DNA from 4 places in the Serratia montpellierensis genome. Region 4 is predicted to be linked to each of the others. Evidence: predicted binding sites of a transcription regulator. Region 4 holds the regulator's gene; each other region holds the start of a gene.

The links. Region 4 encodes CRP, which controls carbon source genes, mostly activating them, when cyclic AMP is high. Its sites were predicted from a motif close to ATGTGANNNNNNTCACAT; they were not measured.
Region 1: a site for CRP is predicted at 4,003-4,020, ahead of deoC (deoxyribose-phosphate aldolase). Genes of this name have one in related genera too.
Region 2: a site for CRP is predicted at 5,444-5,461, ahead of glpT (glycerol-3-phosphate transporter). Genes of this name have one in related genera too.
Region 3: a site for CRP is predicted at 4,188-4,205, ahead of yrbN (protein YrbN). Genes of this name have one in related genera too.

What each region holds. Positions count from the first base shown of each region.
Region 1 covers NZ_VOSN01000002.1:346,285-354,114, reverse strand. Annotated here, with positions in the region: gene deoD (purine-nucleoside phosphorylase) at 1-25, opposite strand, end outside; gene deoB (phosphopentomutase) at 192-1,415, opposite strand; gene deoA (thymidine phosphorylase) at 1,609-2,934, opposite strand; gene deoC (deoxyribose-phosphate aldolase) at 3,001-3,780, opposite strand; gene FUU19_RS02915 (NupC/NupG family nucleoside CNT transporter) at 4,151-5,428, opposite strand; gene FUU19_RS02910 (TatD family hydrolase) at 5,613-6,395, opposite strand; gene FUU19_RS02905 (patatin-like phospholipase family protein) at 6,392-7,510, opposite strand; gene FUU19_RS02900 (CsbD family protein) at 7,521-7,706, opposite strand; gene FUU19_RS02895 (DUF1328 domain-containing protein) at 7,775-7,830, opposite strand, start outside.
Region 2 covers NZ_VOSN01000001.1:58,985-66,814, forward strand. Annotated here, with positions in the region: gene FUU19_RS00280 (7-cyano-7-deazaguanine/7-aminomethyl-7-deazaguanine transporter) at 1-68, shown strand, start outside; gene FUU19_RS00285 (GNAT family N-acetyltransferase) at 109-543, shown strand; gene FUU19_RS00290 (DcrB family lipoprotein) at 624-1,187, shown strand; gene glpC (anaerobic glycerol-3-phosphate dehydrogenase subunit GlpC) at 1,222-2,421, opposite strand; gene glpB (glycerol-3-phosphate dehydrogenase subunit GlpB) at 2,418-3,686, opposite strand; gene glpA (anaerobic glycerol-3-phosphate dehydrogenase subunit A) at 3,676-5,325, opposite strand; gene glpT (glycerol-3-phosphate transporter) at 5,690-7,042, shown strand; gene glpQ (glycerophosphodiester phosphodiesterase) at 7,125-7,830, shown strand, end outside.
Region 3 covers NZ_VOSN01000002.1:142,710-150,539, reverse strand. Annotated here, with positions in the region: gene FUU19_RS01975 (luciferase-like monooxygenase) at 1-538, shown strand, start outside; gene yedF (sulfurtransferase-like selenium metabolism protein YedF) at 577-816, opposite strand; gene yedE (selenium metabolism membrane protein YedE/FdhT) at 813-2,027, opposite strand; gene FUU19_RS01960 (DEAD/DEAH family ATP-dependent RNA helicase) at 2,174-4,111, opposite strand; gene yrbN (protein YrbN) at 4,101-4,175, opposite strand; gene nlpI (lipoprotein NlpI) at 4,298-5,182, opposite strand; gene pnp (polyribonucleotide nucleotidyltransferase) at 5,311-7,428, opposite strand; gene rpsO (30S ribosomal protein S15) at 7,685-7,830, opposite strand, start outside.
Region 4 covers NZ_VOSN01000004.1:191,715-199,544, forward strand. Annotated here, with positions in the region: gene FUU19_RS05030 (helicase HerA-like domain-containing protein) at 1-15, shown strand, start outside; gene FUU19_RS05035 (aminodeoxychorismate synthase component II) at 88-663, shown strand; gene argD (bifunctional acetylornithine/succinyldiaminopimelate transaminase) at 795-2,012, shown strand; gene FUU19_RS05045 (YccS/YhfK family putative transporter) at 2,053-4,131, opposite strand; gene crp (cAMP-activated global transcriptional regulator CRP) at 4,182-4,814, opposite strand; gene FUU19_RS05055 (OsmC family protein) at 5,196-5,603, shown strand; gene FUU19_RS05060 (phosphoribulokinase) at 5,642-6,511, opposite strand; gene FUU19_RS05065 (YheU family protein) at 6,664-6,897, opposite strand; gene FUU19_RS05070 (hydrolase) at 6,894-7,830, opposite strand, start outside.

The DNA.
Region 1 (7,830 bases), on a different contig from region 4:
CAGCATTAATGTGCGGCGTAGCCATAATTTTCTTCCTTTAGAAATCTTATTTAATAAAAACGTCAAACATCTAAGCCTTGAATGTCGAGTTGCAGCCAGGCAGCTAGCGGGTGAATCCCCAGGAGCTTACTTGAGTAAGTGACTGGGGTTCACGCGTGAAGCTAACAACGCTGCGGCTTGAAAGACAGGGCTTAGAACAGGGTCTTACCGTAATCCATCGGCGACAGGCCAAAGTAATTGGCGACGGTCTGGCCGATGTCGGCGAAAGTCTCGCGGTGGCCCAGCGAGCCCGGCTTCACTTTCGGGCCGTAAACCAGCACCGGGATGTGCTCGCGGGTATGGTCGGTGCCCGGCCAGGTCGGGTCGCAGCCGTGGTCGGCGGTGAAGATGATGATGTCTTCGTCTTTCACCAGCTTCAGCAGCTCCGGCAGGCGGCGATCGAACAGCTCCAGCGCGGCGGCGTAGCCGGCCACGTCACGGCGGTGACCATAGGAGGAGTCGAAGTCCACGAAGTTGGTGAACACAATGGTGTTGTCGCCGGCCTTTTCCATTTCAATCAGGGTCGCGTCGAACAGCGCATCGATACCGGTCGCCTTCACCTTCTTGGTGATGCCGACGTTGGCGTAGATGTCGGCGATTTTACCGATCGACACCACTTCGCCGCCCTTCTCGTCCACCAGCTTTTTCAGCACGGTCGGCGCCGGCGGCTCTACCGCCAGATCGTGACGGTTGCCGGTGCGCTGGAAGTTGCCCGGCTTATCGCCGACGAACGGACGCGCAATCACGCGACCGATGTTGTAACCGCCTTCGGTCAGCTCTTCACGTGCGATTTCGCACAGCTCATACAGGCGATCCAGGCCGAAGGTTTCTTCATGGCAGGCGATCTGGAACACCGAGTCGGCGGAGGTGTAGAAAATCGGCTTGCCGGTTTTCATGTGCTCTTCACCCAACTGATCGAGGATCACGGTGCCGGACGAGTGGCAGTTGCCCAGGTAACCCGGCAGCTTGGCGCGCTCGACCAGCTTGTCCAGCAGCGCCTGCGGGAAGCTGTTGTGCTCTTCCGTGAAGTAGCCCCAGTCGAACAGCACCGGCACGCCGGCGATTTCCCAGTGGCCCGACGGCGTGTCTTTACCGGAAGAGAGCTCGCTGGCGTAAGCGTAAGCGCCGATGATGTCTGCATTGCGATCCAGCCCCTGCGGGAAGTTGCCGGTGGACTCTTCCGCCGCTTTGCCGAGGCCCAGACGGCTCAGGTTAGGCAGCGTCAGCGGGCCCTGGCGGCCCACGTTGGCCTCACCGCGCGCGCAAACTTCGGCAATGTGGCCCAGGGTGTCGGAACCCTGGTCGCCAAAACGTTCGGCGTCTTCGCTGGCACCGATACCGAAGGAGTCCAATACCATAATAAATGTACGTTTCATTTGTGCTCTCCTGCGTGTTCTCACGCTATTGCGACCGCAAAACTGCAATCGCCCTTATTCTCTAAATTTATACCCAATGGATTTCAAATTGTAGCTAGGCGGCTAGTGCGTGTATCCCCAGGAGCTTACTCAAGTAAGTGACTGGGGTGCACGCGTGCAGCCAACAACGCTACGGCTTGAAAGACGAGGGTCATCACGCTTGAGTGATGCGCTTATACACCACCGGCGTCGCTTCCGGCGCCTTGTCGCTCAGCGTCATTGCGCTGCGCACCGCATCGGCCGCCAGCTGCCAGCTCTCTTCATCGTTGGCGTGGATCATCGCCAGCGGTTGCTGGGTATCCACCTTATCGCCCAGGCGCGCCACCTCGGTCAGGCCAACGCTGTAATCGATGGTGTCGCTCGCCCGGCGGCGGCCGCCGCCCAGCGAAACCACCGCCATGCCCAGCGCGCGGGTATCCATAGCGCTGATGATGCCCGGGGTTTCAGCATACACCGGCTTGCTCAGCGTTGCCGCCGGCAGATAGCTATCGTAGCGTTCGACGAAGTCTATCGGCCCTTGCTGCGCCGCCACCATGCGGCCAAACACCTCCGCCGCCTTGCCGTTGTCCAGCACCGCCTGCAGTTTGGCGCGCGCGTCGGCCTCGTCTTGCGCCAGGCCGCCGGACAGCAGCATCTCCACGCACAGCGCCAGCGTCACTTCCAGCAAGCGCGGGTTGCGGTATTCGCCGGTCAGGAAGCGCACCGCTTCGCGCACTTCCACCGCGTTGCCGGCGCTGGAGGCCAGCACCTGGTTCATGTCGGTCAGCAGCGCGGTGGTCTTGCAGCCCGCGCCGTTGGCCACGCCGACGATCGCCTGCGCCAAATCTTGCGACAGGGCATAGGTCGGCATAAAGGCGCCGGAGCCAACCTTCACGTCCATCACCAGCGCATCCAGCCCTTCCGCCAGCTTCTTGGCCAGAATAGAGGCGGTGATCAGCGGGATCGAATCCACGGTGGCGGTGATGTCGCGGGTGGCGTAGAAACGTTTGTCCGCCGGCGCCAGCGAGCTGGTCTGGCCGATGATCGCCACGCCGACGTCCTGAATGATTTTGCGGAAGGCGTTATCGTCCGGGAAAATATTGAAGCCCGGAATGGCTTCCAGCTTGTCCAACGTACCGCCGGTATGCCCCAGGCCGCGGCCGGAGATCATCGGCACATAGCCGCCGCAGGCCGCCACCATCGGGCCAAGCATCAGCGAGGTCACGTCGCCCACGCCGCCGGTCGAATGTTTGTCGACGATCGGGCCGTTCAGCGCCAGACTCTTCCAGTCCAGCACGGTGCCGGAATCGCGCATCGCCATGGTGAGCGCCACGCGCTCCGGCATGCTCATGTCATGGAAATAAATGGTCATCGCCAGCGCGGCGATCTGCCCTTCCGACACCACGTTGTCGCGAATGCCGTTGATGAAAAAGCGGATTTCCGCTTCGCTTAACGGCTGGCCGTCGCGTTTCTTACGAATAATTTCTTGAGCCAGGAACAAGGCATCCCCCTGTGTCGCCGAGAGTCGGTGCAGACGGGCGCGCCTGGCGCCCGCCAACGAAATCGATCAGTAGCCGCCGCCGGCGGTCTGGGTCTGGTGGCCCAGCGTGGTCAGCAAGCTGGCCAACAGGCTGGAAGCGCCAAAGCGGAAATGCCGCGCGTCGGCCCAGCCTTCGCCCAGAATACGATCGGCAAGTTGCAGATAATGCAGCGCGTCTTCCGCAGTGCGCACGCCGCCGGCCGGCTTGAAGCCCACCGTCTTCGCCACGCCCATATCGCGGATCACCGACATCATCAGCTCGGCGCTCTCCAAGGTGGCGTTGACCGGCACCTTGCCGGTGGAGGTCTTGATAAAGTCCGCACCAGCCTTGATGGCGATCTCGGACGCTTTGCGGATCAGGTCGGCCTGCTTCAGCTCACCGGTTTCGATAATCACTTTCAGCAGCACGTTGGCCGCCTGACAAGCCTGCTTGCACTGTTTCACCAGTTCGAAGCCGATCTGTTCGTTGCCGGCGATCAGCGCGCGGTAAGGGAACACCACGTCCACTTCATCCGCACCATAGGCGATGGCCGCGCGGGTTTCCGCCAGCGCGATGTCGATATCGTCGTTGCCATGCGGGAAGTTGGTCACGGTGGCGATACGGATGTCCGGCGTGCCTTGCTCACGCAACGCCTTGCGCGCTACCGGGATAAAACGCGGATAGATGCAGATGGCCGCCGTGTGGCCGGCCGGGCTGTTGGCCTGACGACAGAGGGCGATCACTTTCTCGTCGGTGTCATCATCATTCAGCGTGGTTAAATCCATCAGGTTCAGCGCACGTTGCGCTGCTGCGGTTAATTCGGTCATAAAACTCTCCAACTGAGTACCTGGGTGTTGGCGAGCGGACTTGGTTCCATGAAGATAGCGCTGGGGAACGCCGTTCCCGCGGCGGCAACTGAGATCCTTCTCACCGCACATGGCCACCCGCCTTGCGGCCGGCCAGTAATAGCTATTTGAACACGAATGCCGAGGGCGATTCGCGTTCATCATCACACTATATGAAATAGCACTGTAACAGACCGGAATTATATGTGAAGAGCATCACAAAATAACGCGATATCGTTCACAAATTCGCTAAAGAAGCGGCTGAAGATCGCGGGTGCGGCAAGCACCCGCGTTGCTTAGAGTATAGGCAGAGTCCCGCGATCGGTCGCGCCGTCGCGGGCTCAGGGATGGCTTACAGCGCCAGGAAGAAACCGGCGATGGTGGCGCTCATCAGGTTGGACAGCGTGCCCGCCGCCACGGCCTTCAGACCGAAGCGCGCGATGTCATGGCGACGGTTGGGCGCCATGCTCCCCAAACCGCCCAGCAGGATCGCCACCGAAGAGAGGTTGGCGAAGCCGCACAGCGCAAAGGAGATGATCGCCTTGGTGTGCGTCGACAGCACCTGCAGGCCTTCCGCCGCCACCACGTCGTCCGGGCGCAGATAGGCGCCGAAGTTCATGTAGGCGACGAACTCGTTGACGATGATCTTCTGGCCGATAAACGAACCGGCGGTCATCGCTTCGCTCCACGGCACGCCGATCAGGAAGGCGATCGGTGAGAACACCCAACCGAGGATCAGTTCAAGCGACAGCTGCGGATAATCGAACCAGCCGCCGATACCGCCGAGAATGCCGTTAAGCAAGGCGATCAGCGCGATAAACGCCAACAGCATCGCACCGACGTTCAGCGCCAGCTGCATGCCGGAGGCTGCCCCGGAAGCCGCCGCGTCGATCACGTTGGCCGGACGCTCTTCTTCGGCGATCAGTTTCATCGCATCGTCTTTATCGTGGGTCTGCTCGGTTTCCGGCACCATCAGCTTGGCGAACAGCAGCCCGCCCGGCGCGGCCATGAAGGACGCGGCGATCAGGTATTCCAGCGGCACGCCCATCTGCGCGTACCCCGCCAATACCGAACCGGCTACCGAGGCCAGGCCGCCGCACATCACGGCGAACAATTCTGACTGGCTCATGGTGGCGATATACGGGCGCACCACCAGCGGCGCTTCGGTCTGGCCAACGAAAATGTTGGCGGTCGCCGACAGCGATTCGGTGCGCGAGGTGCCCAGCAGCTTGTGCAAGCCGCCACCCAGAACGCGGATCACCAATTGCATGATGCCGAGGTAGTACAGCACCGCAATCAGCGAGGAGAAGAACACGATCACCGGCAGAACGCGCAGCGCGAACACGAAGCCGCCGCCGCCGAACACCTCGAACATCTTGTCGGACACCAGCCCGCCAAAAATGAACGAAATGCCCTGATTGCCGTAGGCGATAACGTTTGCCACACCGTTAGACATACTGCCGAGGATGCTGCGGCCCAGCGGCACATACAGTACCAGCGCGCCGATGCCGATCTGAATGATGAACGCCCACACGACGGTGCGCAGTTTGATGGCCCGGCGGTTGCTGGAGAGCAGCACCGCAATGGCGATCAGCACCGCCATGCCGACCAGACTCATGATGAGTTGCATGCAAAGTTTCCCTGTTGCAAAAAATAAAGTACATCCCTGCTCATGAAGAGAGGTCTGCTATTGGAGTGTTTCGGGGGGGATTATACTGAGCGAGGTCACCCTCGCACCGATTTATGTCACAAATGTATACAACGAGACGCAAATGAAAATCTTATAACGTGACGTAAGTCACGTTATGTTGACCTCAATTTGGCATGGCGAACAGCGTTTGGGTATTGCGTTGCAGGTGGGCGGCGATCTCGTCGGCCGGTTCCGGCCGCAGTTCACACAGCGTTTGAAACACCTCGGCGGCGCGTTCGGGGCGATTCGGCTGCCCCTGATAGCCGGCCAGCGGCATGTCCGGCGCATCGGTCTCCAGCAGCAGCGCCTCGAGCGGCAACTGCGCCATCACGCCGCGCGTTTTCTGCGCCCGCTCATAGGTGATGGTGCCGCCCACGCCGATGTAATAGCCGAGGCGGATAAAGGCCTGCGCCTGCGACAGGCTGCCGGCGAAGCCGTGCACCACGCCGCGACGCGGCAGCTGCATGCGCCGCAGCGCCGCGGCCAGCTGATCGTGGGTGCGGCGCGAATGCAGGATCACCGGCAGGTCATGCCGTTTCGCCAGCTTCAGCTGGGCCAGCAGCACGCTTTGCTGGCGCTCGAACTGTGGGTTGTCCATATACAGATCGAGCCCGATCTCCCCCACCGCCACCAGCTTGTGCGGCCGTTCGGCCAACAGCGCCGCCAGCTGTTCCAGCTGCGGCTCATGATGCTGCGCGATATACAGCGGGTGCAGACCCAGCGCGGCGAACAGCGGCGCGTGATCCTGCGCCAGCCGCAGCACCCGGGCGAAGTGATCGGCGGTGACCGTCGGGACGATGATGCGCTGTACGCCGGCGCTTGCCGCCCGCGTCAGGCTCTCGGCCTCATGCCCGGTAAAAGGTGGAAAATCGAAATGGCAGTGAGTATCGGTAAAGGCGTAACTCACAGCGCGCCCCCTTCACCCGGCGGCAAATCGCCCGGCAGAATGATCTTCGGCGCCGCCACCGCGGCCTCCGGCTGCGCACCCAGCTCGGGCGGCATGGCGATATCGGTCACGATCGGCGAAGGCATTCTGACGTTCTCCGGCTGGATCAGACGGCGCGACAGCGCTTTTTTCACCTTCATGCCGTCCGGCTCCGGCTGCGCCATCCACTGGCCGACGGTGGCCAGGAAGTAGCGGCCGCAGCGGCGTCCCAGGTGATAATCCTGATTGAGCGACCCCAGTCGGCTGCCCAGCGCATTGCTGGCCAGCGGCTTCGGCGGAAAGATTTCGAAGATCCGCAGCTTGCCCGGCGGCTTCTCGATAAAGCGCTGGATGCGGTGATAGCTTTGCTCGTGATGCTGCAGGATGCGCACCATCTGCTGCAGGCTGCTGTCGCTCAGCCAGTGCTCCATGCGCTTCATCCACTGCGGGGTGTAGTACATCTGCGAAGGCACGGTGCGGATCACCACGATGGTGTCGGCGCCACGGCGATAGGCCTCTTCCACCGGAATAGCATCGCTGATGCCGCCGTCCTGATAGCTGACGCCGTCCAACTCTACGCCCTGGCGATAAAAACCGGGAATGGCGCTGGACGCTTTAATGGCCGGCAGCCAGCGTTCGCGCTGCGCCGGCAGATAGGTCGGCTCAAAGTCATCGCTGCGGCAGGCGCACAGCAGGAATTCTCGCCCGTCGGTAAAGTGCTGTTCCGCCACGTCCATCGCCAGCGGCATCTGCGCCGCTGCCGTATCGACCAACCAATCGAGATCGATGAGATGCCCGCCGCGCACAAAGCGCAGCGGATTGAAGAATTGGGCAGAAGTGGTGTAACGGGTGATCACCCGACGTGCGTAACCCACCTGCCCGCAGATATAGGCGGACAGATTCTGGGCACCGGCCGACGTGCCGATCAGCAGATCGAAAGGGTTAAAGCCCGCACGCTGAAACTCGTCCAGCACGCCGGCGGTGAAAATGCCGCGCTGGCCGCCACCTTCGCAGACCAGCGCCATCTTGCCTGGCCGAAAGGGTTTAGACGACAGCGGTTCTATATTGCCGAGCGTGATGGGTATTCTGTATCCCAACTTGGCATCCTCAGTGAGACGTTTTCTCCGAGGATACCGCGTCTCGCTCTCTTCCGTAATCCTCTTGCAGTACGCCGGCGAGGAAATCATTGCTGCCGGCCAGCCAGGCATAATCGCTGCCGGACCATTCTGCCCACGCCTGCCATACCTGGCCTTTCAGCTGTTTCCAGCGCCCGACGATGATGTCGCTGTTCATGGCCGGCCCTCCCCGACGTGAGAAAAGGAGTTAAGCTTTGTTACAGTTTACGGGAAAATGCCTGCCGGCTAAGGGCGCCGGCGGCCGGTGAACAGGCTGACCAGGAACAGGATGATGCCGACAA
Region 2 (7,830 bases), on a different contig from region 4:
ACGGCGTGTTGCTGAACATGCTGCTCAAACGCATCGCGGCGCGCAGCGGCAGCCTGCAGCTGAGCTGAGTCATGCTATTCTGGGCGGCCTTATCCTTGGAGGCCGCTCATGACCCCAATCGTCCGCACCGCCACGCTCGAAGAAATCCACCGCCTTTATCAACGCATCCCCGAATTCGGCGGCCTGCATAGCCTGGCCGATCTGCAGCAGCGTATCGGCACCGCCCCCGCCAGCCTGTTGATTGCCGAGATAGACGGGCAGCCGGCCGGTTTCAAACTCGGTTATCAACGGCAGGAAACGGTGTTTTACAGCTGGCTGGGTGGCGTGCTGCCGGCATTCCGTCGCCACGGCGTGGCGCAGGTCTTGTTGGCCGAACAGGAACGCTGGGCGCGGGCGCAGGGCTATCGCCAACTGACGGTCAAAACCCGTAACCGGTTCCGCGCCATGCTGACGATGCTGCTCACCCACCACTATCAGATTGTTCAGCTGGAAAAGAAAGGCGAAGTGGCTGATTATCGGCTATTACTGGAAAAAAACTTGTGACAACATCTGCCTTGCATTTCAACCTGGAATAGGTTGCGATACGACAGTGAATCCCTACCGGAAAGGAAGAAGGAAGCCCGATGCGTAAAGTAGCGAAATTGATGGGTATCAGCCTGCTGGCGCTTGGCCTCGCGGCCTGCGACGGCAACACCAAAGACACCAAGGCAGCGCCAGACGGCGCGGCGGCCAGCGCGCCGGCCGGGCAGCAGGTGAGCCTGCTGGACGGTAAACTGGCGTTCACCCTGCCGGTCGGCATGGCGGATCAGAGCGGCAAGCTGGGCAACCAGGCTAACAACATGCATGTTTACGCAGACAGCACCGGCCAGCGCGCGGTGATCGTGATCCTGGGCGACAAGACCGCCGACAGCCTGGAGACCCTGGCCAAGCGCCTGGAGAATACCCAGCGCGCGCGTGACGCCAACCTGCAGGTGATCACCAACAAGGCGCTCGACGTCAACGGCGTGCCGCTGCGTCAGTTGGACAGTATCATCACCAGCGGCGGCGAAAAAGCCTATTCCTCCGTTCTGATCGGCTCGCTGAACAACAACATGCTGACCATTCAGGTGACGCTGCCGGCGGACAATCAGCAGCAGGCGCAGACCGAAGCCGAAGGCATCATCTCCACCCTGAAGCTGAAGCAGTAATCCCACAGGGGCCGGCTTGCCGGCCCTTTCGTTTTTACGCCAGTGCCTGCGCCAGCAGGGTGATCGGATGTTCACAGCGCTTGCTGGTGGACATTTCTATCTGCCATTTGCAGGTCTCGCAGTCGGTCACCACCAGATCCACCCCGCTCTCTTCGATCTGCCGGAACAGCGGCGCGCCGATGCCTTGCGAAGTGGCATAGTTCTCCGATTTGAACCCGTAGGTGCCGGCGATGCCGCAGCACTGCGAATCCAGCACCACCAGCTCCAGCCCCGGTATCTGCCGCAGCAGCTCCAGGGTGTAGGCGGTCCAGCCCATCTTCTCCATATGGCAAGGCGTGTGATAAGCCACCCGCAGCGGCGTGTGCTTCAACGGCAGGCTACGCCCCTGATTGATCAGGCGATAGAGATAGCGCGTCGCCAGCTCCACCCGATCGCGCACCGGGGTGGTGTCCACGTCCAGCAGATGAGGGTATTCGTCGCGCAGGGTGAAGGTGCAGCTCGATGAGGTTGCCACCACCGGGATGCCGCGCTCCAGCACCGTTTCATGCAGCGATTCAGCGTTGACCCTGGCCTGCTTTTTGGCCTGCTCGATAAACCCGTTGGCGATCAGCGGCACGCCGCAGCATTTCTCGCGTTTCAGCAGCTGCACGCCGATATCCAGCGCGTTGAACACCCGGATCAAATCTTTACCCAATTGTGGGTGGTTGTAGTTGACAAAGCAGCCGTGGAAAAACGCCACCTGCTCGGCGTAACGCTGCTGAGCCTGCGCCTGTTGCCGGTACCAGCGGCGGAAGGTGCCGAACGAGTATTTCGGCAGTTCGCGGCGGTGATCGATATTCAGCGCCTTGTCCAGCAGCTTGCGCACCGGTTTCAGCCCGGTAGCGGCGTTGACGATCGGCGCAAACGGCGTCGACAGCGAGCCCATGATATCGGTGTGGCTGAGGATGGCATCGCGCAACGTCGGCTTGCTTTGGGCGAAGTCGGCGCGGGCGCGCTGAATGATGTCGCCGATTTTGACGTCGGACGGGCAGGCCACTTCACAACGCTTGCAGTTGGTGCAGTATTTCAGCGCTTCGTCGTACAGCGCCGGGTCTTTCAGCCGCAGCCGCTCGCCGTCCGGCCCCGCCTGTTTCGGCCCCGGATAGAGCGGGTTCACTTTGGCGACCGGGCAGTAGGTGGTACAGACGGTACATTTGATGCAGCTTTCAAAGCTGTGATCCTGATGCAGGCTCATACGCACTCCTCCGCGGCGATCTGCTGCGCGACGTGCAGCGCACCGATCAATGACACGCCGGCGCCGCAGCCCTGCTGCAGCGGATCGTAGCCGCCGGCGACCGCGCCGATGACATACAGATTGTCGAACGGCATTCCCTGCTTCATCGCCCGCAGCCTGCCGTCGGTGCGCACGCCAAACTGCAGATAAGGCTGCGGTGCAAACAGCTCGCGCTGGCTCCAGTCGGCGCGATCGGCGCGGCTGTGCACGTCCAGCCCGAAGATCGGCTCGCGTACCCCGTCGAAATCGGCCACCAGCCCATTGCTGAAGAAGCTGCCGCTGGCCAGCACCACCTGCTGCGCCCGCAGCGGAATATCGCCGTGGTTGCGGGTATATAGGCCGGTGACGCGGCCGGCTTCGCACTCGGCGCGCAGCACGCTGTCGCCAGGCATGAAAACGCCGTCCAGCTGTTGAAAACGCCGCCGCAGCGCCTGATGCAAACGCATGCCGGGCACCGAAGGCGGCAGCGTCGGCAGCAGCCGGATCGGTTTGCCGACCGCATCCTGCAGCACCGCCAGCGACGTATCGTCCTCCAGGCCCAGACAGGCCGGCAGGAAGAGCGCGTCGGCCTCGCCCGCCAGCCGCCGCAGCTCCTCGGCCATCGGCGGCAGGCTTTCCATCAAATCCAGTACCCGGGCGATGTTCACCGCGCGGAACTCGCTGGGGTTATTGCGCAATCTGTCCAGCGCCGGCATGTGCAGATAGGCCACGTCCGTCTGCACACCGAGCTCCCGGCTCAGAGAGTCGGCGGCCATCTGCGGCTGGAAGTCGAGGAACCCCTCAATGCCGATCACCGCGATGCGCCGCCACGGCAGTTGGCCGGTCAGCGGCAGCGTCGGGATCGCCTGCGGGCTGAGCCAGGTGGCGCGGCGCGTGCCCAGCGGCGTGATGCGCAGATGGTTATTGGTGCCCTTGCCCTGCAGGTTCAACCCGCAGCGCGCCAGCAGCCGCTGGGCGGCGGCGGACAGCGCCGCCACCCGGCCGGGCCCGATCAGGGCATACGGATGCTGCGGCGCCTGCCGCGCCAGCTGCGGCAACGCCGCCAGCGGCATCTCGACCGGCGTGCCGTCCGGCAATCTCGCCAACAGGTCGAGCGAGCCGGAGGAGAAGTAGAGCGCGCTCTGGCCGGAACTGACCACCGCGCAGCGTTTGCCCTGTTCGGCCACGGCAATGGCGCAGCTCAGGCCCGCCAGGCCACCGCCAATCACCACTACGTCAAATCGCATCATCCACCTCCTGCTCCTTGTCGGCCTGGGCCTCAAGCCCGCATAACCCCTGGTAAACCCAACTGGTAAATTCGCTCTCGCGCAACGCATCGCCCCAGGCGATCGGCCGTACGCCTTTCCACCGTTCGTTGAGGAACTGCGACAGCTGCGCGATAGATTGCTGCGGCGTGCTGACGTTAAAGCGCGTCAGCAGCCCGGCGGCGCGGCAGGCGCAGAGTTCGCCTTGGCAGGTACCCATGCCGACGCGGGTGCGGCGGCGCAGATCCACCAGGTTATTGACGGTCAGCGAATTGACCGCATAGCGCACTTCCCCGGCGGTCACCGCCTCGCATTCGCACACCAGGCTGGTGTCGAGCCGATCGGCCGCCGGCACCTGGCTGGCGCGATCGCCGTGGCGGTAAATTGCTGAGCCGCGAATACTGGCGGGCAGTGAAACCACGCTGCGCACCGTTTCCTCCGCCGACTGGCGAGATCCCGGCAACGCGTCCTGCGCGGTGGTGCACGGACGGTTTACGCCAAGCTTTTCGCACACCTTGTCGGTGGCCCACTCCGCCATCAGGCGGTAGGTCATCAGCTTGCCGCCGGTGATGGTGATAAACCCTTCCAGCCCGTCGCGGGCGGCGTGATCGAGCAGCACGATGCCGCGGCTGACGTTGCGCCCGCTGGGATCGTCATCGCTGGCTACCAGCGGCCGCACCCCGGCATAGGCACGCAAAATGCGGGTCTGCGCCAGGGTGGGCGCCAACAGCGCCCCCTCGCGGATCAGAATGTCCACCTCCTGCGGGGTCACCAGCATGTTGTCAATTTGGTCGTAGTCGATATGGGTCGAGGTGGTGCCGATCAGCGAGATGGTGTCGCCCGGCACCAGGATGTCGGCGTCCGCCGGTTTGCGGCAGCGGTTGATCACCATGTTGTTGATGCGATGGCCGAGGATCAGCAGCGCCCCCTTGGCCGGGAACATGCGGATGCGCAAATCGGCGTATTCGGCGATCTGCTGGCCCCAGATGCCGGCGGCGTTGACCACCACCGACGCGTGCAGCTCATAGCGCCGCTGATTCTGATGGTCGTAAACGCGCACGCCCGTTACCCGATCGCCGCTGCGCAACAATCCCACCACCTGGTGGTAGGTCAGGATCTGTGCGCCGTGTTCGCGCGCGTCCAACATGTTGGCGGCGGTCAGCCGGAAAGGATCGACGGTGCCGTCCGGTACGCGCACCGCGCCGATCAACGCCGGGTTAGCCGCCGGCTCCAGCCGCAGCGCCAGCTGCGGGTCGATCGCTTCGGCGTCGATGTCAGCCTGGCGACAGGCGGCGATAAACTGTTGCTGATAGTCCAGCGAGTCCTGCGGCAGGGTGATGAACAGCCCATCGGTGCGCTCGATACAGTGATGAGCGATACGTTTCAGGATGCGGTTCTCTTCGATGCACTCGCGCGCCGACTCGCCGTCGGTCACCGCATAGCGCGCGCCGCTGTGCAGTAAACCGTGGTTGCGGCCGGTGGCGCCGGTGGCGATGTCGTGGCGCTCCAGCAAGATGCAGCGCAGGCCGCGCCGCGCACAGTCGCGGGCAATGCCTGCGCCGGTGGCGCCGCCGCCGATGATGATCACATCCGTTTCGCCGCCGTCAAAATAGCTGCTCATGTCGCTCCCTCAGGATCGGTAGTTATGAGCCTATTGAGCCACGGTTATTGGGGTCTTTGTTTGATAAGGAACAATAACGAACATAAAACGAAATAAAAATGACCACAAAAAACCATCAATGTGATCATAATCACGATTTTTGGACGTTTTTCTATTTCATAACGTTAACGAATCGCTCAAAATCCGCCGTGGTTTCATGAAAGTGTAACAATTGCGCCATTCGTCACAGCGACACCAGGCGTATTTGATGACAATGGCGCTCGTTATGGAACACAAAAACACCACATTCGATATCCGCTCAATCATCAAATGAACGTAAAAGGTCATATTGATGTGATAACAGATAAAGCCATCGGAGGCGCTCATGTTGAGTATTTTTAAGCCAGCCGCACACATCGCCCGTGTGCCGAGCGATAAGGTAGATCCGCTCTACCGTAAGCTGCGCTGGCAAATTTTCCTGGGGATCTTCTTCGGTTACGCCGCCTACTATCTGGTGCGTAAGAACTTCACCCTGGCCATGCCTTACCTGATCGAACAAGGCTTCAGCCGCGGCGACCTCGGCTTCGCGCTGTCGGGCATCTCTATCGCCTACGGCTTCTCCAAATTCATCATGGGTTCGGTCTCTGACCGTTCCAACCCGCGGGTGTTCCTGCCTGCCGGCCTGATCCTGGCGGCGGCGGTGATGTTGTTCATGGGCTTCGTACCGTGGGCAACTTCCAGCATCGCGGTGATGTTCGTTCTGCTGTTCCTGTGCGGCTGGTTCCAGGGCATGGGTTGGCCGCCGTGCGGCCGCACCATGGTGCACTGGTGGTCGCAGAAAGAACGCGGCGGCATCGTCTCCATCTGGAACTGCGCCCACAACGTGGGTGGCGGCCTGCCGCCGCTGCTGTTCCTGCTGGGCATGGCCTGGTTCAACGACTGGCACGCGGCGCTGTACATGCCGGCCTTCGGCGCCATCCTGGTGGCCCTGATCGCCTTCGCCCTGATGCGCGATACCCCGCAATCCTGCGGCCTGCCGCCGATTGAAGAGTACAAAAACGACTACCCGGACGACTACAGCGAAAAAGACGAAGAAGAGCTGACCGCCAAGCAGATCTTCATGCAGTACATCCTGCCGAACAAGCTGCTGTGGTACATCGCGGTCGCCAACGTGTTCGTCTACCTGCTGCGTTACGGCATTCTGGACTGGTCGCCGACCTACCTGAAAGAAGTGAAGCACTTCGCGCTGGACAAGTCTTCCTGGGCCTACTTCCTGTATGAATACGCCGGTATCCCGGGCACCCTGCTGTGCGGCTGGATGTCAGACAAAGTGTTCAAAGGCAACCGCGGCGCCACCGGCGTGTTCTTCATGACGCTGGTGACCATCGCCACCGTGGTGTTCTGGATGAACCCGGCCGGTAACCCGACCGTGGACATGATCTGTATGCTGGTCATCGGCTTCCTGATCTACGGCCCGGTGATGCTGATCGGCCTGCACGCGCTGGAGCTGGCGCCGAAGAAAGCCGCCGGCACCGCCGCGGGCTTCACCGGCCTGTTCGGCTACCTGGGCGGCTCGGTTGCGGCCAGCGCCATCGTCGGTTACACCGTGGACTTCTTCGGTTGGGACGGCGGCTTCATGGTGATGATCGGCGGCGGCGTGCTGGCGGTTATCCTGCTGCTGCTGACCATGCTGAACGAAAAGAAACACCACGCGGAAATCGCCGCCAAGCGCGGTTAAGCGTCACACGACTTTTGCATGATTTAAAGGCCGCCCTGCGGCCTTTTTACTACCCTGCCCCCAACAACACGGAGAAAATGGAATGCGGACTCAAGTCAAAGCCCTGCTGACAGGGATCATTCTCGCCACCTCAATGGTCAGCGCCGCACAGGCGGCGGACAAAGTGGTGATCGCCCACCGCGGCGCCAGCGGCTACCTGCCGGAACACACCCTGCCGGCGAAAGCGATGGCCTACGCGCAGGGCGCCGATTACCTCGAGCAAGATCTGGTGATGACCAAGGACAACGAGCTGGTGGTGCTGCACGACCATTACCTCGATCGCGTCACCGACGTCGCCGAACGCTTCCCGGACCGTGCGCGTAAAGACGGCCGTTATTACGCCATCGACTTTACGCTGGCAGAGATCAAATCGCTGAAGTTCACCGAAGGCTTTGAAATCGAAAACGGCAAGAAGGTACAGGGTTATCCTGGCCGCTTCCCGATGGGAAAATCCGACTTCCGCGTGCACACCTTCCAGGAAGAGATCGAGTTCGTGCAGGGTCTGAACCATTCGACCGGCAAAAACATCGGCATCTACCCTGAAATCAAGGCGCCGTGGTTCCACAAACAGGAAGGCAAAGACATCTCCAGCAAAGTGCTGGCGGTGCTCAAGCAGTACGGTTACACCGGCAAGAACGACAACGTCTACCTGCAGTGCTTCGACGCCAACGAGCTCAAACGCATCAAGAATGAGCTGGAGCCGAAGCTGGGCATGGATCTGAAGCTGGTGCAGCTGATCGCCTATAACG
Region 3 (7,830 bases), on a different contig from region 4:
GCCGGGCCAGGGACTGCACGTGCCGCTCTGGCTGCTCGGCTCCAGCCTCTACAGCGCGCAGCTGGCGGCGCAGCTCGGCCTGCCGTTCGCCTTCGCCTCGCACTTCGCCCCGGATATGCTGTTCCAGGCGCTGCAGCTGTACCGCGAGAACTTCAAACCGTCCAAACAGCTGGCGCAGCCGCACGCCATGGTGTGCGTCAACGTGATCGCCGCTGAGAGCGATAGCGATGCGCGCTTCCTGTTCAGCTCGATGCAGCAGCAGTTCATCAATCTGCGCCGTGGTTCGCCCGGCCCGCTGCCGCCGCCGGTGGATAACATCCACGCGCTGTGGACCGCCGGTGAACAATACGGCGTCGAACAGGCGCTGCGGATGTCGATCGTCGGCGATGAAAAAACCGTGCGTCACGGGTTGCAAACGCTGCTGCGTGAAACCGATGCCGACGAGATCATGGTCAACGGCCAGATTTTCGATCACCAGGCGCGGCTGCGTTCGTTCGAGATTGTTGCCGGAGTGCAAGGCGACATCGTGAAGGGATAAAAAGCGAAAAGGCGGTGGGGAGCCCCACCGCCTCGGCGTTAACGCTGGATCAGATAGCGGATGGTCGGCCCGTCCTGCTGGATATCCAGCACCTTGTAGCCGTGGTTGCGCGCATCGAGCGGGATGTTGTTGATCGACTGCGGGCAATCGCTGATCACCTCCAGGATTTCCCCCGGCTTCAGCTGCGGCATCGCCTCCAGCGTCGCTACCGCCGGGTACGGGCAAGGTTCGCCCAGCATGTCCAGCCGGTAGTCCGGCACTATCGTCGTCTCTTTCATGGCATGCTCCTCAAATTCACCACCTGCGCCTCAGGCCGGGCGCGGAAAAAGCGCTTCTCCCACCACAGCATGGCGGCAAAGGCCAGCGCCAGCAGCAGATAGGTCACCAGCAGGCCACCGATCGGGCCGAAGGTGTCGAGCAGATTGATCTTGTCGTAGTCGGTCGCCAGCGCCGGTGCCAGATCGTCCCAGTAATAGGCCAGCAGCGTAGCGCCGATGATGTTGCCCAGCCCCACCCACCAGTAGTGTACCTGCCCTTCCACCGCGCGGTACATCCAGCCGGTCTCGCAACCGCCGGCCAGCACGATGCCGAAGCCGAACAGCAAGCCGCCCAGCACCGCATTCGGGCCAGCCCACATGATCTTCGGCGCCACGCCAAGCTGCACGTAGCTGAAGATGCCGATGGCGCTCACCGCCATGCCGATGATGATGGCTTTCGCCATGTGGGTGCGGCCGGTGATCCACAGATCGCGGAACGCCGAGGTAAAGCAGATCTGCGCGCGTTCGATCAGCAAACCGAAGCCGATACCGAACAGCATGGCGATGCCGAGCTTCGGCGCATCGAACAGCGTCCACAGCGACCAGGCCACCGCCAGGCCGAAGACCGCCATGCCCAGCCGGAAGCGGCGGCGCGCCTGCTCAGGTTTCTGCGTCAGCGGCGCGGCGGCCTTCACCTTTTGCAATTTGACCGGGATGCGGAACATCGGCAGCAGCGTGAATTTGGCGCCGAAGTAGGAGCCGACGGCGGTCGCCAGCGCGAAGAACCAGGCGTGCAGCGAGAACTGCGGAATACCGGTGAAGAAGGCCGCCAGGTTACAGCCCATTGCCAGGCGCGCGCCGAAACCGGCGATAATGCCACCCAGCAGCGCCTGCACGATGCGAATGCGGTGCTGCGGCTGGCGCAGCTTGATGTTGTTGGCCCACAGCGCGGCGGCGATGCAGCCGGCGAACATGCCGATGATCATGCGCCCGTCGATGCGCTCCAGCGGCGTGCCCTGCAGGCCGATAACCTTGAAATAACCCCACTGCTCAGGGTGCAGGCCGAACCACTGCAGCACATGGCCGCCCCAGCGCGTGAATTCGCCGGTCACCGCCCAGAAAGTGCCGGTCATGCCGAAGTAGTAGGTAGAAAGGATCCCGGCGGCGATCACCGCCGGCAGCGGCGCCCAAAAGCGCACCAGGTATTGAGATTTGAACTGCTGCCAACTCATGGCATCTCCCGTGCATATCATCCGTAAGAAAAAACCTTATGAATGATACGCCATTCGGGGGCGTTTGACGGCAATTTTCAGGCATAAAAAAACCAGCCCGCAGGCTGGTTTTTCAGAGCGCTTCACCGCGAACGGTGAATCAGCGATTACGCGTCGCCGAAACGACGACGTGGTGCTGCCGGTGCGCCGTCATCACGGCGTGGCGCCGGCTTGCCGTCACGGTTGTAGTTACCGCCACGACGCTCGCCGCCGTTACCGCCTTCACGACGTTCGCCGAAGGAACGACGTGGGCCGCCTTCGCGACGTTCGCCGTTGAACGGACGGCCGTTACCGTTGCCACGACGCTCGCCACCGTTGCCACCGTCACGACGCTCGCGGCGTTCGAACGGCTGTGCATCACCCAACAGCTGCATGTTCATCGGCTTGTTCAGGATGCGAGTGCGAGTGAAGTGATTCAGGATCTCGCCCGGCATGCCTTTTGGCAGCTCGATGGTGGAGTGGGAAGCAAACAGCTTGATGTTACCGATGTAACGGCTGCTGATGTCGCCTTCGTTAGCGATAGCGCCAACGATGTGACGGACTTCTACGCCATCGTCACGGCCCACTTCAATGCGGTACAGCTGCATTTCGCCAACGTCACGACGTTCGCGACGTGGACGGTCGCCGTCACGGCTATCGCGGCTGTCGCGACGGTCGCCACGATCACCACGACGATCGTCACGGTCGTTGAACTCGCGGCGCTGACGCGGTTTGAAGACCGGATCCGGCGGCAGGATCAGCGGACGTTCGCCCTGAGCCATTTTCAGCAGCGCTGCGGCCAGGGTTTCCATATCCAGCTCTTCTTCCGGCTGCAGTTTGGTCAGCAGTGCGCGGTACAGATCCAGATCGCTGCTTTCCAGCTGCTGCTGAACTTTCGCGGCGAACTTGGCCAGACGACGCTCGCCCAGCAGTTCTGCGTTTGGCAGCTCCACTTCAGGGATGGTCAGCTTCATGGTGCGTTCGATGTTGCGCAGCAGGCGGCGTTCGCGGTTTTCCACGAACAGCAGCGCACGGCCGGCGCGGCCCGCACGACCGGTACGGCCGATACGGTGAACGTAAGACTCAGAGTCCATCGGGATGTCATAGTTGACAACCAGGCTGATGCGCTCAACGTCCAGACCACGGGCCGCAACGTCGGTCGCGATCAGGATATCCAGACGACCGTCTTTCAGGCGCTCCAGAGTCTGCTCACGCAGCGCCTGGTTCATGTCGCCGTTCAGCGCGGCGCTGCTGTAACCGCTGCGCTCCAGCGCTTCGGCCACTTCCAGGGTCGCGTTCTTGGTGCGGACGAAGATGATCGCCGCGTCAAAGTCTTCAGCTTCCAGGAAACGCACCAGCGCTTCGTTTTTACGCATGCCGTAGACCGACCAGTAGCTCTGGCTGATGTCCGGACGGGTGGTCACGCTGGACTGGATGCGCACTTCCTGCGGCTCTTTCATGAAGCGGCGGGTAATGCGACGGATCGCTTCCGGCATGGTGGCGGAGAACAGCGCGGTCTGATGTTCAGCCGGGATCTCAGCCATGATGGTTTCTACGTCTTCGATAAAGCCCATGCGCAGCATTTCGTCGGCTTCATCCAGCACCAGACCGCTCAGGTTAGAGAGGTTCAGGGTGCCGCGCTTCAGGTGGTCCAGCAGGCGGCCTGGGGTACCCACAACGATTTGCGGGCCCTGGCGCAGAGCGCGCAGCTGCACGTCGTAACGCTGGCCGCCGTACAGGGCTACCACGTTGACGCCGTTCATGTGTTTGGAGAAATCGGTCATCGCTTCAGCAACCTGAACCGCCAGTTCGCGGGTCGGTGCCAGCACCAGGATCTGAGGTGCTTTCAGGTCTGCCTGCAGGTTGTGCAGCAGCGGCAGCGAGAACGCTGCAGTTTTACCACTACCGGTCTGTGCCATGCCCAGCACGTCGCGGCCGTTCAACAGGTGAGGAATACACTCAGCCTGGATCGGAGATGGTTTTTCATAGCCCAGATCGTTCAGGGCGGAAATGATTGGAGCAGACAGCCCCAGATCAGCAAAAGAGGTTTCAAACTCAGTCGTCATGTACACGTGCCTCATTAATAATGGCAGCCAGTCTACATAACTCGTCGAGAAAATTTTCAGTCATTTTCATTGAAAAGTGTGAACCGGCTCAAATTAGATTATAAAACGAACAAAAAAGCCCTCGCCCGTTAAGGCGATAACTTTGGTTAAAAACCAATGTTCATCAGGCTGATAGGTGTTCGTCAGCTATTGCTGGTCCGATTCCGATAGGTCGTCTTGCTCTTGGCCCAAAAGCGCCAATTCCAACAATGCATAGCGGTGCTCAACGAAGTTGTGAACGTTGTTAGACACCGTCAGTTTGAACAGCGCCGAAGCGGTGTCCTTGTCCCCCAGACTCAGGTAGTGTTTACCCAAATAGAAGTCAGTTTCACTGAGATGCTCAGCGAGCGAAGTGTTATCCGTTGCATCTGCCTTGAGGCGTTCCATCAGCGTTTTTTCGCTGATCTTGCCCAGGTAGAATTCGACAATATTCCATCCCCATTGCCCTCTGTCCGCTTTGTCATAGCGCTGCTGAAGCGCTACCTCGGCCTTCTTGGGATCGATTTCTCTCTCCACCAGATACAGCCATAACGAACGGAAGGGATCGTTTGGGTCGTCTTGATAAAACGCCTGCAGATCATCCTGCGCCAACGGGAAGCGGCCGCCATAATACAGTGCGATGCCCCGGTTTAAACGCGCGTAATTGTAAGTTGGATCAAGCTCTAGTACAGAATCAAACGCTTCATAGGCAGCATCAAAATTGCCTGCCTGCGTTAAGTAAATGCCCAGGTAGTTGAAAACTTCCGGCATGTCGGGACGTATCGCCAGCGCCTGCGAGAAATCATTGCGCGCTAATGCACGTAACCCGAGGCTATCATACAGCACACCGCGCTCATATAAAAGCTGTGCGCGTTCGTCATCCGTCAGTGCCCGGCTGGCAAGAATTTGTTCCATGCGCGCCAGGATCACTTCCTGCTGCAACGTTGGCTGCAACGGGATTGCCAAAACTTCGTCTTTACGCCAATCATGGTTGCTGCATCCTGCCAGCATGAGTGCTGTCGCAACGTAACACCAGCGCAAGAAAGGCTTCATTTCCCACTCCCGAAGACAAACATTGGATGAACGTCCTGTCCTCCGTTTGCTAAAACGCGGGCATCCTACCCGCGCGATACGAACAGCTCCCAACCCCATGGCGGGGAGCTGTAAAACTATCTATACAGTTATTCTGCTTCAGGCGCAGGTGAACCCGCTTCCGGCGCCATCGCTTCTTTGATGCTCAGACGCACGCGGCCCTGACGGTCAACTTCCAGCACCTTAACCGGCACTTCCTGACCCATCTGCAGATAGTCGGTCACTTTCTCGACGCGCTTGTCGGCGATCTGAGAAATGTGTACCAGACCTTCTTTACCACCGCCGATAGCGACGAACGCGCCGAAATCAACGATACGGGTCACTTTACCCTGATAGATACGGCCCACTTCGATCTCTGCCGTGATCTCTTCGATACGACGGATAGCGAATTTCGCCTTCTCACCGTCGGTCGCAGCGATTTTAACTGTACCATCATCTTCAATTTCGATGGTAGTGCCAGTCTCTTCGGTCAGTGCGCGGATAACGGAACCGCCCTTACCGATCACGTCTTTGATTTTATCCGGGTTGATGCGGATAGTATGAATACGCGGTGCGAATTCGGAGATATCGCCGCGCGGGGAGCTGATAGCCTGTTCCATTACGCCCAGGATGTGCAGACGCGCGCCCTTGGCCTGGTTCAGAGCCACCTGCATGATCTCGCGGGTGATGCCTTCGATTTTAATGTCCATCTGCAGCGCGGTGATACCGTCGCGGCTACCGGCCACTTTAAAGTCCATGTCGCCCAGGTGATCTTCGTCACCCAGAATGTCGGACAGAACCACAAAGTTATCGGCTTCTTTCACCAGGCCCATCGCGATACCCGCAACGGCAGCCTTGATTGGCACACCGGCGTCCATCAGCGCCAGAGATGCGCCGCACACGGAAGCCATGGAAGAAGAACCGTTGGATTCGGTGATTTCAGACACGACGCGAACCGTGTACGGGAAATCTTCCGGTTTAGGCATCATAGCCAATACGCCGCGTTTCGCCAGGCGACCGTGACCGATTTCACGACGCTTAGGAGAACCGACCATGCCGGTTTCGCCTACGGAGTACGGAGGGAAGTTGTAGTGGAACAGGAAGCTGTCGGTCTTCTCGCCCATCAGCTCGTCTAGGTTCTGTGCGTCGCGCGCGGTGCCCAGGGTCGCGGTAACCAGCGCCTGAGTTTCGCCACGGGTGAACAGCGCGGAACCGTGGGTGCGCGGCAGTACGCCGGTGCGCACGTCCAGGCCACGGATCATGTCTTTTTCACGGCCGTCGATACGCGGCTCGCCACGCAGTACGCGGCTGCGCACCACGTTCTTCTCGACGTTGCCCAAGATGTCCTGGATTTCGCCGGCGTCCAGCGTTTCGTCCTGCGCCAGCAGGGTTTCAACGACGCTGTCTTTGATCGCGTCAACCTGAGCGTAACGCTCTTGTTTTTCGGTGATGTGGTAAGCGTCGCCCAGGCGAGCTTCGGCCAGTTCAGCCACGCGCGCGTGCAGCGCTTCGTTGACCGCAGGGGCCTGCCAATCCCACTTCGGCTTGCCGGCTTCGGCAACCAGGGAGTTGATGTTTTCGATAACCACTTGCTGCTGGTCGTGGCCGAACACCACGGCGCCCAGCATCTGATCTTCGCTCAGCACTTCCGCTTCGGATTCAACCATCAGCACCGCGCCTGCAGTACCGGCAACCACCAGATCCAGACGGCTTTCTTTCAGCTCGTCAGTCGTCGGGTTCAGCACGTACTGATCGTTAATGTAACCTACGCGCGCTGCGCCGATTGGGCCGTTGAACGGGATACCGGACAGGCTCAGGGCGGCAGAGGCACCGATCATCGCAACGATGTCCGGGTTCACCTGCGGGTTAACGGAAACTACGGTCGCGATCACCTGAACTTCGTTCAGGAAGCTGTCCGGGAACAGTGGGCGGATCGGACGGTCAATCAGACGGGAAGTCAGCGTCTCGCCTTCGCTCGGACGGCCTTCGCGACGGAAGAAGCTGCCCGGGATACGGCCGGCGGCGTAAGTACGCTCTTGGTAGTTAACGGTCAGCGGGAAGAAGCTCTGGCCCGGCTTGGCTTTTTTCTGGCCAACGACGGTAACGAATACGGCGGTGTCATCCATGCTCACCATAACGGCAGCGGTGGCTTGACGAGCCATCATACCGGTTTCGATGGTGACGGTATGCTGGCCATACTGGAATTTGCGAATGATCGGTGTCAGCAAAATTATATCCTTGATTAGCGGCGCGCAATCGCATTGACGACTCGACACGCCTGTGACTCGATTTGCCTTCTCACTACATCCTCGCGACTAATGACAATCCTTATCTCAGGCAGGAGATAAAGCCTCTCATTAGCCGCGCGAACCTCTGTAACGGAAGAACCTGTTTGGAAACATCAGTAATACATTAACCTGATTTGCTTATGCTTCCTAGAAGAAAGGGGCCAAAATAGGCCCCTTTCCACTGAAACTTGCTAGATTAGCGACGCAGACCCAGACGCTCGATCAGGCTGGTGTAACGTGCTACATCTTTACGCTTCAGGTAGTCCAGCAGCTTACGACGCTGAGAAACCATACGCAGCAGACCACGACGGCTGTGGTGATCTTTTTTGTGCTCGGAGAAGT
Region 4 (7,830 bases):
GGCCGCAAAAAGTAAGCGGAAATTATCGTCGGCAGCGGCGGGTTAAATCAGTACACTGTGGCGGCGTTTTTCTCTGCCGGATCTAACATGCTGCTGCTGATCGATAACTACGACTCCTTTACCTATAACCTTTACCAGTATTTCTGCGAATTGGGCGCCGAGGTGCTGGTGAAGCGCAACGATGAGCTGCAGCTGGCCGATATCGAGCGGCTGGCGCCGCAGCATCTGGTGATTTCCCCTGGCCCCTGTACCCCGAACGAAGCGGGTATCTCGCTGGCCGCCATTCGTCATTTCGCCGGCAAGCTGCCGATCCTCGGCGTGTGCCTGGGGCACCAAGCGCTGGGGCAGGCGTTCGGCGCCGAGGTGGTGCGCGCCCGCGCGGTGATGCACGGCAAAACCTCAGCGATCCGTCACCTGGGCGTCGGCGTGTTTCGCGGCCTGAGCGATCCGTTGACCGTGACCCGCTATCACTCGCTGGTGCTGAAAGCTGATACGCTGCCGGATTGCTTTGAAGTGACCGCCTGGAGTGAACGCGACGGCGTGCGCGACGAGATCATGGGCATCCGCCACCGCACTTTGGCGCTGGAAGGCGTGCAGTTCCATCCGGAAAGCGTGCTCAGCGAGCAGGGCCACCAGCTGCTGGATAATTTCCTCAAGCGTTAATTCCGGTGCGTTTTTTTCGCCCGTCAGGCGTTTTGCGTTTGCGCTTGATTGGTTTTTTATGCATATTTCGTGATTATGTTTTCAATCTGATATTACGATAGCGCTGAAAAACTTTCAGGGTGGAGCCGAAAATGACTGAAAAATCCGCAGTGAGCCGCAGTACCTTTGACCAGGTGATCCTGCCTGTTTATGCGCCTGCCCAGTTTGTGCCGGTGCGCGGCCAAGGCAGCCGGGTCTGGGATCAGCAGGGAAAAGAGTACATCGATTTTTCCGGCGGCATCGCGGTGACGGCGCTGGGGCACTGTCATCCGGCGCTGGTCGAGGCGCTCAAACGCCAGGGCGAAACCCTGTGGCATACCAGCAACGTCTTCACCAATGAGCCCGCGCTGCGCCTGGCAAGCAAACTGATCGACGCCACCTTCGCCGATCGGGTGTTCTTCGCCAACTCCGGCGCAGAGGCCAACGAGGCGGCGTTCAAACTGGCGCGCCATTACGCCATTACCCGTCACAGTCCGTACAAAACCAAAATCATCGCTTTCTATAACGCGTTTCACGGCCGCACGCTGTTCACCGTGTCGGTGGGCGGGCAGGCCAAATACTCCGACGGATTCGGGCCGAAGCCGGCCGACATCGTGCACGTGCCGTTCAACGATCTGGCGGCGGTGAAAGCGGTGATGGACAACCACACCTGCGCAGTGGTGATGGAGCCGATTCAGGGCGAGGGCGGCATTACGCCGGTCGACGCCGACTTCCTCAAAGGCGTGCGCAAACTGTGCGACCAACACCAGGCGCTGCTGGTGTTCGACGAAGTGCAAAGCGGCATGGGGCGCAGCGGCAAGCTGTTCGCCTATATGCATTATGGCGTGACGCCGGACATTCTCACCACCGCCAAGGCGCTGGGCGGCGGTTTCCCGGTCAGCGCCATGCTGACTACCGAAGAGATTGCGTCGGTGATGCAGGTGGGCACTCACGGCACCACCTACGGCGGCAACCCGCTGGCCTGCGCGGTGGCGGAGGCGGCGTTGGATGTGATCAATACGCCGGAAGTGCTGAGCGGCATTGAACAGCGTCACGCGTTGTATGTGCAGGCTTTGCAGGATATCGGCGATAAATACGGTGTTTTCACCGCCATTCGCGGCATGGGGTTGCTGATCGGCGCCGAACTGACGCCGCATTATCATGGCAGAGCACGCGATTTTCTCACCGCCGCCGCTGCGCGTGGGCTGATGATCCTCAACGCCGGGCCGAACGTGATCCGTTTCGCGCCGTCGCTGGTGGTGGAGCTGCAGGACATCGAGGCCGGCATGGCGCTGTTCGAGCTGGCGGTGCAGGATGTGATCAACGCCTGAAGCCCGTGCGGCGAATAACGGGGCGCGGCATGCCGCGCCCTTATTGATCGCGCAGTTTGCGCTTGAGCCAAATGCCGTGGTGCGGGCGCTGGCGCCAGGCCAGCGACGAAATGGTGTGCATCACGCTCAGGTGCGACAAAATGCGCCGCAGATGGCGCTCCATCTCGGTGACGGGCATCTCCGGATGCAGATCCGGCGGCTGCATGATGCCGCTGTTGCCGCTGCTCGGCCCGTCGTATTCCAACCGCTGCTGGCAGCTTTGCAGCGCGATTTCACAGGTCTGCAGATACTCTTCCGCCAGCTTCGGCGTCAGCATGTAGTGCTCGCGCGCCAGAATGGTCATGGCGTTCAGGTGTTCGACGATGAACTGGCTGTGAGTGACCCACAGCCGCATGTCCGCCAGATAGTTCGACGCGAACCCCGGCTCCTGCATCGCCTGATTGAGCGAGGTGAACAGCGCGTTGTGCGCTTGGTTGACCTGCATGCGGGTATAGGCCAGCGCAGTGGCGTCCGGTTCCGGTTGCTTCAGCATCAGCCGCAGCGCGGCTTGATCGTTCTCCAGCGCCTGATGGGCATTCTTGCGCAGCAGCCCGCTTTGCCACTGCGGCCATAGCCAAATGGTGCCGCCGAACGCCAGTACGCAGCCGATCAGCGTATCGATCAGGCGCGGTACCAGAAAATGCGAGCCGTTCAGCGCCAGCAGCTGCAGGGTGTAAACCGCCGTGACCGTAAAGCCAATCACCGACAGCCCGTAGTTCTTGCGCGAAACCAGGTAGGCCAGCAGCGTGATCACCAACATGATGCTCAGCGTTTCTCCTTCCGGCAACTGCAGCTGCAACAGCCCGGCCGCCAGCAGCAGCCCGGCAATCGTGCCCAGCGCACGGTGCTGAATACGCACCCGGGTAGCGTTATACCCGTTTTGGCTCACCAGCATGATGGTGAGCAGGATCCAGTAAGGTTTCGGCAGGTTGAACACCGCACCCAGACTGCTGCCGACCGCCAGCGTCACGCCCAGCCGCGCGGCGTTGCGCAGGGCGGTGGATTTGAACGACAGGTAGCTGACCAGCGCCGGCCAAAACGGCAGGCGGTGCTGGCCGGGCATCAGGTCGCGGCGGTACAGCGGATGCTGGGTACGTAGCAGGCGGGCGATGCGGCTGAAGTGGTAGTAACAAAATTGGCCGACCGGGTTATCGGGATGCTGCGCCGCCATTTTTTCCAGCGCTGCCAGCTCATGGGTCATGGAGAAGCGCTTCGAATGTTGATGGTAGAGAATATCGTGCGCCACCACGCGCAGCCGGCCGGCGATCACCTGAGCATTGCGGCGAATGATCGCTTCGGCCTGGCTCTGCTCCACCAGTTTTTGCACCTCTTCCGGCAGGTGCAGGCTGACGGTGATGTGCTCCTGCAGGTCCATCGCCACCTGAAAGGCGCGCTGCAGGCGTTTTTGCTCGAGGTTGTTGGCGTGCGGCAGGAAATTAAGCTGTTGGTACAACAGGCTGATCAGATCCATCACCTTTTGCTGGCGCACCAGCAGCGGCGGCAGCGCGGTTTGCGGATCGGTGTGCTGGGTCAGCAGCGAGTATTTGGCTTCGAAATAGTCCGCCAGTTCCAGGTAGAGTTGGCTCAGCGTTTCGCGCATCGGCTGTTCTTTCCACAGCTTGAACCAGAACCAGGTGAATAAGCCGTACCAGGCAGTGCCGATCGCGTAAAGCAGCGGCGCCTGCCAGATGGGTACCGTACCGGTCGTGCTGAGGGCGAAGATGGCGGCCACCAGCGCCGCCGGCAACAGCCGGGCGTGCAGCGGGCTGATTTCACCGGTGACGCCGAGCAGCAGCGCCAGGCCCAGCATCAGCGCCGGCAGCGGCACGTGCCACAGCAGTGCCTGTTGCAGCAGCACGCTGCTGAAGGCGAACAGCGAACCGCCGACGATCAGCCGTTTAAAGAAGCGCTTATGCGGCGTGTCCAGACCGGCGATATTGCAGCAGGCGGGCACCAGAGAGAACATCAGGCCGAGCTGTAACTGGCCTATCAACAGGCCGAACAGCACCGGCAGACACAACACCAGCGTTTGTCGCAGTGCGTAGTTGATTTCCGGGTGGTAGATCAGGCGGCGCCACATGGCAGAGAGCAGACAAAAAAACGGCGCAGATTGCGCCGTTTCTTCAGGGATTAACGGGTGCCGTAGACGACAATGGTTTTGCCGTGGGCGGAAATCAGGTTTTGATCTTCCAGCATTTTCAGAATACGGCCAACGGTTTCACGCGAGCAGCCGACGATCTGGCCGATCTCCTGGCGGGTAATTTTGATCTGCATGCCGTCCGGGTGAGTCATGGCGTCGGGTTGTTTCGCCAGATTCAGCAGGGTTTGCGCGATGCGGCCGGTAACGTCCAGGAAGGCGAGGTTGCCCACTTTTTCGGAGGTGACCTGCAGGCGGCTCGCCATTTGGGCGGACAGACGCATCAGGATGTCCGGGTTCACCTGGATCAGCTGGCGGAATTTCTTGTAGGAAATTTCGGCCACTTCACAGGCGGTTTTCGCGCGAACCCAGGCGCTGCGCTCCTGGCCTTCTTCGAACAATCCGAGCTCGCCGATGAAATCCCCCTGGTTGAGGTAGGACAGAATCATCTCTTTACCTTCTTCATCCTTGATCAGCACCGCGACGGAGCCTTTCACGATGTAGTAAAGCGTTTCGGCCTTTTCACCTTGGTGAATCAGCGTACTCTTCGATGGATATTTGTGGATATGGCAATGAGACAGGAACCATTCGAGAGTAGGGTCTGTTTGCGGTTTGCCGAGAACCATTCGCTGTTATCCTCTGTTGTTATCGCTGCCTTGTGTCACAGGGGTCAGAGTTCCCTGTAAAACCCACCTGTAGCCGCAGTTATGAGCGAGGGCTACCGGCAAGTTTTGAGGCGTGTCATAAAAATACGCTGTCGCTCTAGCATATTAACTTGCCGTAAGCGCTGCAAGCTACATTCTGTTAACATACCGGTAAAGGAGCCTTTCTCTGGGCGTTTCCCTGAATACAGTGTCCCGGAAAGATTTATTGCGGCTCTGTTTGTAGCACAGAGTAAGGCGGGTGTCTCGTGTTGTCTCGCTTCAGCATGATTAGCATCAGGTTACGTTGCCTGTTTCTATGCGAAAGCGTACTCTGATTTTAAGAAATCAACCGGAGTGACCAGAATGCAGGCAAGAGTTAAGTGGGTGGAAGGGTTAACGTTTTTGGGTGAATCGGCCTCCGGCCACCAGGTGCTGATGGACGGCAACGCCGGTGATAAAGCGCCCAGCCCGATGGAGATGGTGCTGATGTCGGTGGGCGGCTGCAGCGCGATCGACGTGGTATCCATCCTGCAAAAGGGGCGCAACGACGTGCGCGACTGCGAGGTGAAGCTGACCTCCGAGCGCCGCGAAGAAGCCCCGCGGCTGTTCACCCATATCAATCTGCACTTCATCGTTACCGGCCAGGACCTGACCGACAAGATCGTCGAGCGTGCGGTGAACCTGTCAGCGGAGAAATACTGCTCGGTGGCGCTGATGCTCAACAAGGCCGCCACGGTGACCCACAGCTTCGAGATCCGCCAACCGGCGTAATCGAAACGGAGCGCGGCCCGGCGCCGCGCTCAACGCATTTATTCGATCTTCTTGCCTTCCAGCAACCGCTGCACCAGCGGCGCCATGATCAGCTCCATCGCCAGCCCCATCTTGCCACCCGGCACCACTAACGTATTGATATGCGAGATAAACGAGCCCTGCAGCATCGCCAGCAAATAGGGGAAATCTATCTGATCCAGCCCGCGGAAGTGGATCACCACGAAGCTTTCATCCAGTGAGGGAATGGCCTTGGCGGCGAACGGGTTGGAGGTGTCCACCGTCGGCACGCGCTGGAAGTTGATGTGGGTGCGCGAGAACTGCGGCGTGATGTAGTTGATGTAATCTTCCATCGAACGCACCACTGAATCCATTACCGCTTCGCGAGAGTGGCCGCGCTCGCCGGTATCGCGGATCAGTTTCTGTATCCACTCCAGGTTGACGATCGGCACCACGCCGACCAGCAGATCGACGTGGTTGGCCACGTCATGGTGCTCGGTGACCACGCCGCCGTGCAACCCCTCGTAGAACAGCACGTCGGTCGGCGCCGGCAGCGGTTCCCACGGGGTGAAGGTACCCGGCACCTGATTGTAGGGCACCGCTTCGTCGTAGGTGTGCAGATACTTGCGCGAGCGCCCGGTGCCGTTCTTGCCGTAGTCGATAAAGCTCTGCTGCAGCAGACCGAAGTCGTTGGCCTCGGGGCCGAAATAGCTGATGTGTCTGCCCAGATCGCGCGCTTTGCGGATCGCCGCGTCCATTTCCGGCCGGGTGTAGCGATGGAAGCTGTCGCCCTCCAGCTCGGCGGCGCGGATGTTGAGCTGCTGGAAGATCTTACGGAACGCCACGCTGGTGGTGGTAGTGCCGGCGCCGCTGGAACCGGTCACCGCGATAACGGGATGTTTGGCAGACATGGTGGTTGTCACTCCGTGTTGAATGCGCCGGCGTCAGGGGGGTATTGTGGCTCTTGTTGACGCTCTCTATCTCAGGGAAAAAATGGCGCGCGCTAGTTTGCAATGCCCCATTGTTACCTGATTTTTTCCGTCAGTCATAGAACCGTGCGCCACTAAATTTCTTCCTGCCCGGCGCGGAACTGACCGCGCGGCATGATGTTGACGCTCTCGTGCAGTTCCGACCACACCAGCACCACTTCGCCGTTTTTCAGCTGGCGGCGCACGTCCTCCACCTTCTGTTCCAGCGAGCGTTCGTGTTCGCCGTAATCGGTGCCTTCGCGCAGTACAAAGGATTCGATCAGGCTGTTCAGGGTGTCGGTTGCCAGTTCTTGCCAGGGAATGATCACGTCGGGATGTCCAGATAAGGGGAAAGCCAGGCCGGAATGCGATGTTCCAGCCACATGTGCGGTTTTTTCAGCGTGCCACCGACGAAGCCGACGTGGCCGCCGTACTCGGTCAGCTGATATTCAATATTGCGCGGCAGGCCGGCGACGTCGGGGATCACCTCATGGGTCATGAAGGGATCGTCCTTCGCATGGATGATCAGCAGCGGCGTCTGGACAGCCGGCAACAGCGGCAGGGCGCTGCAGCGGCGATAATAGTCGGTAGCGTCGCTGAAGCCGTGAATGCGCGAGGTGATGGCGTCGTCGAATTCGCGGATGCGCCGCAACCCGTTCAGCTGTGACAGTTTGAGCGGCAGGGTGTCCGGGTAGTGCAACAGCTTGCGGGTGGCGTTTTGTTTCAGCTGCCCCAGCAGGTAGCGCTGATAAACGCGGGAGAAACCTTGCTCCATGCGGTAGGCGCAAGGCTCCAGCATCAGCGGCGCCGAGACCACCACCGCCGCCTGCAGCAGGCTGTCGGCGCCTTGCTGTGCCAGATAGCAGGCCAGCATGTTGCCGCCGAGCGAAACGCCTACCGCCGCGGTCGGCACCTCGCCGTAGCGGTCGCGCAGCCAGCGCAGGAAGATGCGCGCTTCTTCGGTTTCACCGGAGTGGTAGATGCGCTGCTTGCGGTTGGGCACGCCGCTGCAGCCGCGAAAGTGCATCACCACGCCGAGCCAGCCGCGCTCACGCCAGGCGTTGAGCAGGCCATGCGCGTAGGGGCTGTAGAAGCTGCCTTCCAGGCCGTGGAACAGCACCGCGCGCGGTTTGTCGCGCGCCTGCGCCGGATCTTCGCTCCAGGCGAGATCGACGAAATCACCGTCGGGCAATTCCAGCCGTTGCCAATGCGGTTTCAATAACACGCGGCGGCGCACCAACCGCGGCAACAGCGTTTGCAGG